Regions from separate parts of the Pseudomonas sp. B21-031 genome, predicted to be linked through region 1. Evidence: riboswitches for the same ligand, from Rfam matches in the RefSeq annotation. Region 1 holds a riboswitch; each other region holds the start of a gene.
What was found. A riboswitch is a leader RNA that binds a small molecule or an ion and turns the genes downstream of it on or off. The one in region 1 is predicted to bind cobalamin.

Region 1 (2,970 bases):
CGCGACGGAACGGGCGCAGGTTGGGGCGTTCGGGGCTGGACAAGGCAAACCCCGTGGTGTTGATCAAGACCTCGGCGCCGACTTCGTCCAGCCAGGCTTCGACCTGTTCGAAGCAGGCGCTTTCCTTGAGGCTGGCCACGGCAATCGGCAAGGGGTTGAGCCCCGCCGCCAGCAAACGCTCGCAAAAGACGTCGATGAACGCGGTGTTGGCCGCTTGCAGGTGTGAGCGGTAGAACAGCAACGGTGCCACCGGATGCTCCGGGTGCCACTGCGCGTACCAGTCCTCAAGCAGCGCACTGCCTTTGACCGGGTGATACACCGAGGTGCGTGGCAGTGGCTGCGGCTCGTCCCAGCCATAGTCACGGCCCAGCCATTGGTTGGCCAGGCAGTTGAACAGGTTGAGTGCGTTAGCCTTGCCGCCCTGGCGCAGATAGTGCCAGAGGCGTTCGGCCTGATCGCCGGTCACGCTGCCCAGGCCGGTCAGCTCAGGGTCCGGGCGATCATCGCCCGGCACCAGGATCAACTGCACGCCGCGGGCCGCCAGGGCGACCAGTTGCTCGACGCCATAGCGCCAATAGCCAACGCCACCGTGCAACGACACCAGAATGACCTTGGCATGGCGCAGCACCTCGTCGACATACAGGTCGACCGAGGCGTGGTTCTGCACCTGCATCGGGTTGGCCAAGCGCAAGCTGGGGTAATCCTCAGGCAATTGCTCGGCGGTATCGGCAAGCAATGCCAGGTGTGAATCGCCGCTGCAGAGGATCACCAGTTCGGCGGGTGTCTGGCCGAGGTCGGCAATGCTGTCATCCGGCACGAAGCCGCCGGGCTGGGTCCGCAGCAGGTGCATGGGTCAGGCGCCCAAGGCCTGGCGCAGACGCGCTTCGAGCTGCACGGCATCCAGGTCCTGACCGATCAGCACCAGGCGCGTGATACGCGGTTCGTCAGCGCGCCAGGCGCGATCGAAGTGCTTGTCGAAGCGGGTACCCACGCCTTGCACCAGCAGGCGCATCGGCTTGCCCGGGATGGCGGCGAAACCTTTGGCGCGCAGGATGCCGAACTCGACCACCAACTGGGTCAGGGCATCGAGCAACAGGCTTTCGTCGGCTTCTGGCAGGTCAATGGAGATCGAATCGAAGGCGTCGTGGTCATGATCGTCGTGATCATCGCCATCGTGGTGCGAATCGTGGTGGGTACGGCGGCCATCGATGTGCACCTCAGACTCGGCGCCCACGCCCAGCAGTACGTCCAGTGGCAGACGGCCACTGCTGGCCTCGATCACCTTGACCGCGGGCGGCAGCTCTTCGGCCACCTCGGCGCGGACCTTGGCCAGGCCTTCGGCGTCGATCAGGTCGGCCTTGTTCAGCACCACCAGGTCGGCACTGGCCAATTGGTCGGCGAACAGTTCGTGCAGCGGCGACTCGTGGTCCAGGTTCGGGTCGAGCTTGCGCTGTGCGTCCACCTGGTCTGGGTAGGCGGCAAAGGTGCCGGCCGCCACAGCCGGGCTGTCGACCACGGTAATGACCGCATCGACGGTGCAGGCGTTACGGATTTCTGGCCACTGGAAGGCCTGTACCAACGGCTTTGGCAGGGCCAGGCCACTGGTTTCAATGAGGATGTGGTCAAGGTCACCACGGCGTGCGACCAACTCGCGCATGACCGGGAAGAACTCTTCCTGCACGGTGCAGCACAGGCAGCCATTGGCCAGCTCGTACACGCGGCCGCTGGCCTCTTCTTCGGTGCAACCGATGCTGCACTGTTTGAGGATCTCGCCATCAATGCCCAGTTCGCCAAATTCATTGACGATCACCGCGATACGGCGGCCCTGGGCGTTGTCGAGCATGTGGCGAAGCAAGGTGGTCTTGCCCGAACCGAGGAAGCCGGTAACGATGGTGACGGGGAGTTTGGCCAGTGTTTTCATGTCGCGATGCCCTTGGCAAGATGGCGCGGGCATGCAGGACGAAAGCCACGGGCCAGGTCGGCCGGGCTTGTTCGCCACCGGATCACCCCGCCCGGTTGAAAGTCGAAATCGCCTCGAGGCAGGTCTCCTGGCTTGCACCGTACCTGCCGTGCTTTGAATAGCAGGGCTGGAGGGCGCGACGCCTTCCCGCGCGCTTGCGCAGTGGCTGTGTCGGCCCGTTGTCGGTGCTTACAGTTGCGGGGGCAGCCGCGGCTTGTACCGCGTTCCCGTCTTAGCTTCGGCCTGGCCGAAGAACCTCGAAGTGGCAAGGCTACGCAGTGGCTGGCAGGTGGTCAACCATTGCCGTCGGCCATTGCGCGACAGGCGCACAAGCAACGGCGCATCTACGCTACAGTTGCACCTTCATCAACGGCCAAGGACGCCCTATGCCGCTCGCCCCCGCCATCCCGGTACTGCGTATTTTCTCGGTCGAAAAAGCCAAAGAGTTCTACCTCGACTTCCTCGGCTTCAGCCTGGACTGGGAACACCGCTTCAGCCCGGACCTGCCCCTGTACGCGCAAATCCACCGCGATGGGCTGATCCTGCACCTAAGCGAACACCACGGCGATGCCACCCCGGGCTCGACCGTGTTCGCCCGCCTCGACGACCTGCGCGCCCTTGAGCGCGAACTGCAGGACAAACGCTACGGCTACGCCCGCCCCGAAGCCGAGCGCCTGGACTGGGGCCTGCAGATGCAGGTCCATGACCCGTTTGGCAACCGCCTGCGCTTCTGCCAGCAAATCGATGATGAGGCCGCGCAATGAAGGCCATGGGCAAGCGCGAAATGGCCCGTGTGGAGCGTGAGCTGGTGGTTTGTTTGACGGAGGCCTGCGAAACGGCCAAGGCAGAGATTGTCGGGTTCACCTGGCTTACCCATCACCTTGACCCCGACAGTTTTCCTGCCAGCCTGCGCATTACCTGGGTATTTGAGCGCGAGGCAGACAAAGCTGCAGCGCTGGCTGGGGTGGCCAAAGCGCGGATGCTGGCGTTGACCTGTCAGGCGCTTGATG
Region 2 (2,970 bases), 460 kb from region 1:
CTACCGGGTCGAAGACAACCTGACCCTGGTCAAGCCCGTGCAGCCGCTGCCCATCTACTTCTCCGGTGCTTCGGATGCAGCCGTCGAAGTCGCGGCCAAGCATGCCGACGTGTACATGATGTGGGGCGAACCGCTGGAGCAGGTGCGCGAGCGTATTGCCAAAGTGCGCAAGGCTGCGGCCCGTTATGGGCGTGAAAAGCACATCCGCTTCAGCCTGTCGCTGCGGCCGATCCTGGGGGCTACCGAGGAGCAAGCCTGGGACCGTGCCGAGCGCATTCTGGCCGATGCGCAGACGCGCATCGGCCTCCGCCAGGGCAACCGCCGCGAGAAGAACTTCGGCAAGAGCAACACCGGCTCAGAGCGCCTGTTGCAGTTGGCCAGCCAGCGCAAGGTGCATGACACCCGGCTGTGGACCGAGATTGCCGCGTTGGGCGGTGGCGCAGGCAACTCGACGTCGCTGGTAGGGACGGCGGACCAGGTGGCTGAGGCGGCGCTGGCGTACTACGACCTGGGGGTTAGCACCTTCCTGTTCCGCGGGTTCGATCAGTTGCGCGATGCGGTGGAGTATGGGCAGGAACTGATTCCGCGGATTCGCGGGTTGGTGGCGCAGCGGGAGGCTGGACGTAGCGCGCGGACGGCTTAGTGCATGGCTGGATTTTTTTGGCGCCTGTGAGGCCGAGCGCCGCACGGGCGGCGCTGGAACTCACAGGCACTGCAAAACCCGAAAATTGCTAACCTACAACTTCTGAAATACTTTTCACGCGCACACCGCTGTGCAATTGACGGAAAACCTGCCTCGTGGTCTCCTAATGCCTCGCGTTCAGGTGCCCCTCAGGGGGTGAAACGGGAAACCGGTGCGTCGTAGGCCCTCGACTAGGGCGCGACCAAGCCGGTGCTGCCCCCGCAACGGTAAGCGAGCGAAGCGTCTAGACCACTGTGCCGCATCATCTGGCATGGGAAGGGGCGCTTTTCAGGAGCCCTGCTCCTCCTCGTGAGCCCGGAGACCGGCCTGACGTTCATGAACACCCCGCGGTGGGCGGGCGCTGTCGCATTCCCCTGGGCGGATCACGTTCGGGGCTGCCGCGCTTGCCCATTGCCCACAAAAAGCAGAGGAACGCGTCATGCCCGTCACCAGCGCCAAACACAGCATTGCCACCCCCGTCACCCTCAGTCAGCGTGTCGTCATCGCCGTCGGCGCCAGCCTGCTGGGCCTGTGCCTGGTGTACTTTGCCGGCTTCTCGCACATCGAAGCCGTGCACAACGCGGCGCACGACACCCGCCACAGCGCCGCCTTCCCCTGCCACTGAGTACGCCCCATGATCATGCGCATTGCCCGTACCGCGGGCTTCAGCGGGCTGCTTGCGGCCTTGCTGCTGACCCTGCTGCAAAACTTCTGGGTTGCCCCGTTGATCCTTGAAGCAGAAACCTACGAATCCGCAGCCCCTGTTGCCGAACATCACGAACACGGCGCCGAAGGGGCCGCTGCCCATGAACACAGCGCAGAAGCCTGGTCGCCTGAAGACGGCTGGCAACGCGTGCTGTCCACCACCGGGGGCAACCTGGTGGTAGCGGTCGGCTTCGCGCTGATACTGGTCGCCCTGTACAGCCTGCGTGAACCCAAGCGCGCGGCCACCGGCGCCCTGTGGGGCCTGGCGGGGTTCGCCGTGTTCTGCCTGGCCCCGACCCTGGGCCTGCCGCCCGAGCTGCCGGGCACCGCTGCCGCTGACCTGGGGCAACGCCAGGCCTGGTGGATCGGCACTGCAAGCGCAACCGCACTGGGCCTGGCCCTGTTGGTATTTGCCCGCCACTGGCTGGTGAAAGCGCTAGGCGCCGTGCTACTGGTACTGCCGCATGTCATCGGTGCACCGCAACCTGAGGTGCATCAAAGCCTCGCCCCTGAAGCCCTGGAAGCCCAGTTCAAGGTCGCCAGCTGGCTGACAAACGCCGCCTTCTGGCTCGCCCTGGGCCTGTTCAGCGCGTGGCTGTACCGCCGCTCCAGCCAGGCCTGATGGTTTTAGACGCCACCCTGCCGGCGCTGTACGCCGGCTTTGGCTGCCGCCGGGGTTGCCCGGCGGACACCCTCGAAAACCTGCTGCGCCAAGCCTTGGCTGACCATGGCTTGGCGCTGTCAGCACTGCGCGGTATCGCCAGCATCGCCCTTAAGGTCGACGAACCTGGCCTGCAGCAGCTTGCAAAACGCCTAGGCCTGCCCTTGCTGCTGTACGATGCCGGGCAACTTCAGCCCTATGAACCCCTGCTCAGCCATCGCTCGGCCATCGCCCATGCGCACAGCGGTTGTTGGGGCGTCGCTGAAAGCGCGGCGCTGGCCATGGCCAGCCAGCACCTCGGCACAGCCCGGCTGCGGGTCACACGCCAAGTGCTCGGGCCGGCTACCCTCGCCCTGGCCTGCGGGCGATAATCGCAGCATCCCTTTCATTGCAAGGACTTTCCATGACGGTCTACTTCATTGGCGCCGGCCCCGGCGACCCGGAACTGATCACGGTCAAGGGCCAGCGCCTGATCCGCCAGTGCCCAGTGATCATCTATGCCGGCTCGCTGGTCCCTGCGGCTGTGCTCGAAGGCCACCAGGCCGTGACCGTGATCAACAGCGCCGAACTGCACCTGGAACAGATCATCAGTGCGATGCGCACGGCACACGCGCAAGGCCAGGACGTCGCCCGTGTGCACAGCGGTGACCCGAGCCTGTATGGCGCAATCGGCGAGCAGATCCGCCACCTGCGTGAGCTGGGCATTGACTACCAGATCATCCCAGGCGTCACTGCCACGGCCGCCAGTGCGGCCCTGCTGGGCTGCGAGCTGACCTTGCCGCAGGTGTCGCAAACGGTGATTCTCACGCGCTTTGGCGACACTTCGCCGATGCCGCCCGGCGAGCAACTGGCCGACCTGGCACGCCATGGCAGCACCTTGGCCATCCACCTGGGCGTAAAAAACTTGCCGCGTATTGTCAGC
Region 3 (2,970 bases), 370 kb from region 1:
AAGTACAGCTGGTTGCTGGCGGTGAAGTTGTCGTTGATCACCCAGTCGGTGACCAGCCGCGTCGACTGGTCGTTGTAATGCACCTTGGCGTTGTCGACGTTGTAGTTATGATCGCGCAGCGACTCGCGGTAATGACCGTCCACCAACGGCGTCCCCATGTACTGCTGCGGGTCCTGGTCACCGTAGTCGTGGCTGAGGGTGAAGCTCAGTTCATCGCTGGGCTGCCAGCGCAGCGCGCCACTGATGGCGACGCTCTGCGAATCGCCCCGGTCGACCCAGCCGTTGCTGGCCAGCTTGTTGAGGTTCAGGCGGTAGCTCAAGGTGTCGGTCAGCGAGCCGCCGCTGTCCAAGGCCATCTGCCGACGGTCATCCGAACCGTAGCCCAGGCGCAGGTGATTGCGGATTTCGCCTTCAAAAGGCTTCTTCGGCACGACGTTGACCACCGCACCGGTGGCGCCCTCCCCGTACAACACCGAGGCCGGGCCGCGCAGCACATCGATGCGCTCGACCGACCAGGTATCGACCGGGAAGGTCACGGTGCCGGCGCCCACGTACAGCCGGGTACCGTCGTACAACTGCATGGTCGAGCTGTGCCCGGTGAAGCCGCGGGCCGACAAGGCCGTGCCGCCGTTACCGGGGGTGCCGATGAAGGTGATGCCGGGTGAACGGGTGACCGCGTCCTGCACCGTGGCGTTGTTGCGCGTAAGGATTTGCTCGGCACTGATACTGGTCACGCTGGCCGGCGTTTCCAGCGGCGTCAGGCCAAGCCGCGAGCCACTGGTGCCTGGGGTATGCAAGTCGGGCTGAGGGTTGTGCTCGGCCGTGCCGGTAATGTCCGTGGCCGGTAGCGCCAGGGCGTTGTCCGCCTCGGCGGCGTGGGCAGCAACAGAGAGAAACACACAGGGCACCAGGCTGGCGTGCAGCAGCGTACCTGGCAGAGAACTGAACAGCGAATAACGGGACATGTCGTTCCACTTGAAGCAGGAATGAAAGAATCCCGGAGGGAACAACGCAAAGAGGAATCGCGGGCGAGCACGCCCACGGAAACCGGCCTGCGCCCGCCCACCGCGGGTTTGCCAAACGATGCTTCAGGCCGGTCTCCGGGCTCGCGAGGGTCATGAAGCATTCACCTTCCCATGCCAGGGCACAGTGGTGTCTTGAATGCTTCGCTCGCATACCGTTGCGGGGGCAGCGCCGGACTGATCATCGAACGATGACGAACCGGCTTCCCGTTTCACCCCATGCACGGCGGCAGGGGGCACCTGAAACAGGCGCGCAGATGACCATCAAAAGGCCGCTGCGTCAACCGGCTTATGGCAAACAGGTCGCCTGAACTCGCCACTTCAGGCCCTGGGCGAACGCGTCACGGTTCAATCATCGCCGGGGCTTTCTACTGCCTTTTCTGGCGCGGCATTTTGTAACGTTCAGTAAGAAGTTTTTGCATGGACATCATTCCCACCACTCTTTAGCCTTACGCCTCCGTCGAAGTGGGGACCCCGTGTGAAGCAGCAGTCAGCTAAACGAACGCCCGCCCTCTGGGGCATTCTCATGGTCGCCGCAAGCCTCTGCGCACACGCAGACAGCACCCCCCAACAAAGCCCGACGCTGGTGTATTCCTGGCCCGTTAACGCAGGCCCACTCGACCCACGCGGCTACTCGCCCAATCAGATGTACGCCCAGGCCATGGTGTATGAACCGCTGGTGCGTTACACCTCGGCGGGCACGGTAGAGCCGTGGTTGGCACAGGCTTGGCAAGTCTCCGACGATGGCAAGACCTACACCTTCAACTTGCGAGATGGCGTGCGCTTCAGTGACGGCACGCCATTCGACGCTGCAGCTGCCAAGGCCAACCTGGATGCCGTCCTGGCCAATAGCCAACGCCATCGCTGGATGGAGCTGGTCACCACCCTCGACCACATCGAAGCCCTTGACCGGCTGACCTTGCGCCTGGTGCTCAAGCACCCGTACTACCCAACGCTGATGGAACTGGCCCAAGTGCGCCCGCTGCGCTTCGGCTCCCCACAGGCCAAACCTGGCGAACCCGCCGGCACCGGCCCATGGATGCGCGTCGAATCGCGCTTGGGCGAGTATGACCGCTTTGCCCGCAACCCCTTTTACTGGGGCGCAAAGCCGGCCTATGGTGAGGTGCTGGTAAACGTCATCCCTGATCCCAACAGCCGCGCGCTGGCCCTGCAGGCCGGCGAGCTCGAGCTGATTCAAGGGGCCGCCGGCGAGATTACCGCCGGCACCTTCGTGCGCCTGCGCGACCAAGGCTTCGCCACCGCCCTCTCGGCACCGCTGGCTACCCGCACCCTGGCGATGAACACCGGGCACGGCGCCACCCGTGACCTGGCCGTGCGTCAAGCGATCAACCAGGCGGTGAACAAGCAGGCCATCATCGACAAGATTCTGTATGGCCTCGAGCCCCGTGCCGATACCCTGTTCGCCAGCAACATGCCCTATGCCGACATCGGCCTGAAACCCTACGCCTACGACCCTGCCCAAGCCGCTCGCGAACTTGACGCTGCCGGCTGGACCCTGACGGCAGGCACGACGGTACGTAGCAAGGCCGGTGAACCGCTGTCGATCGAACTGGTGTTCCTCGGCACCAGCGCGCTGCAGAAGAGCCTGGCCGAAGTGCTGCAAGGCGAGCTGGCTAACGTCGGCATGCGCATCGAGCTGCGTGCGGTCGAAGAAGGTGGGCTGGTCCGGCGCCAGCGCGATGGCGACTTCGGCATGATCTTCGCCGACACCTGGGGAGCGCCCTACGACCCGCACTCCTTTGTCAGCTCCATGCGCTATGCCGGCCATGCCGACTACATGGCGCAGCGCGGTTTGGCGATCAAGGACGAACTGGACCAACGCATTGGCCAGGTACTGGCAAGTACCGACGCGCAGCAACGCGCCGAACAGTACCGGTTCATCCTCACCACCCTGCATGAGCAAGCCGTGTACCTGCCGATTTCCTAC

Region 2: linked by a shared signal. The riboswitch ahead of LOY53_RS12190 (CbtB-domain containing protein) and the one ahead of cobW (cobalamin biosynthesis protein CobW) in region 1 are both predicted to bind cobalamin.
Region 3: linked by a shared signal. The riboswitch ahead of LOY53_RS15735 (TonB-dependent siderophore receptor) and the one ahead of cobW (cobalamin biosynthesis protein CobW) in region 1 are both predicted to bind cobalamin.

What each region holds. Positions count from the first base shown of each region.
Region 1 is NZ_CP087181.1:3,208,056-3,211,025, forward strand. It holds gene cobN (cobaltochelatase subunit CobN) at 1-850, opposite strand, end outside; gene cobW (cobalamin biosynthesis protein CobW) at 854-1,921, opposite strand; cobalamin riboswitch at 2,021-2,235, opposite strand; gene LOY53_RS14020 (glyoxalase superfamily protein) at 2,347-2,724, shown strand; gene LOY53_RS14025 (hypothetical protein) at 2,721-2,970, shown strand, end outside.
Region 2 is NZ_CP087181.1:2,744,791-2,747,760, reverse strand. It holds gene LOY53_RS12195 (LLM class flavin-dependent oxidoreductase) at 1-643, shown strand, start outside; cobalamin riboswitch at 806-1,028, shown strand; gene LOY53_RS12190 (CbtB-domain containing protein) at 1,122-1,307, shown strand; gene LOY53_RS12185 (CbtA family protein) at 1,317-2,009, shown strand; gene LOY53_RS12180 (cobalamin biosynthesis protein) at 2,027-2,419, shown strand; gene cobM (precorrin-4 C(11)-methyltransferase) at 2,452-2,970, shown strand, end outside.
Region 3 is NZ_CP087181.1:3,578,976-3,581,945, forward strand. It holds gene LOY53_RS15735 (TonB-dependent siderophore receptor) at 1-965, opposite strand, end outside; cobalamin riboswitch at 1,074-1,281, opposite strand; gene nikA (nickel ABC transporter substrate-binding protein) at 1,501-2,970, shown strand, end outside.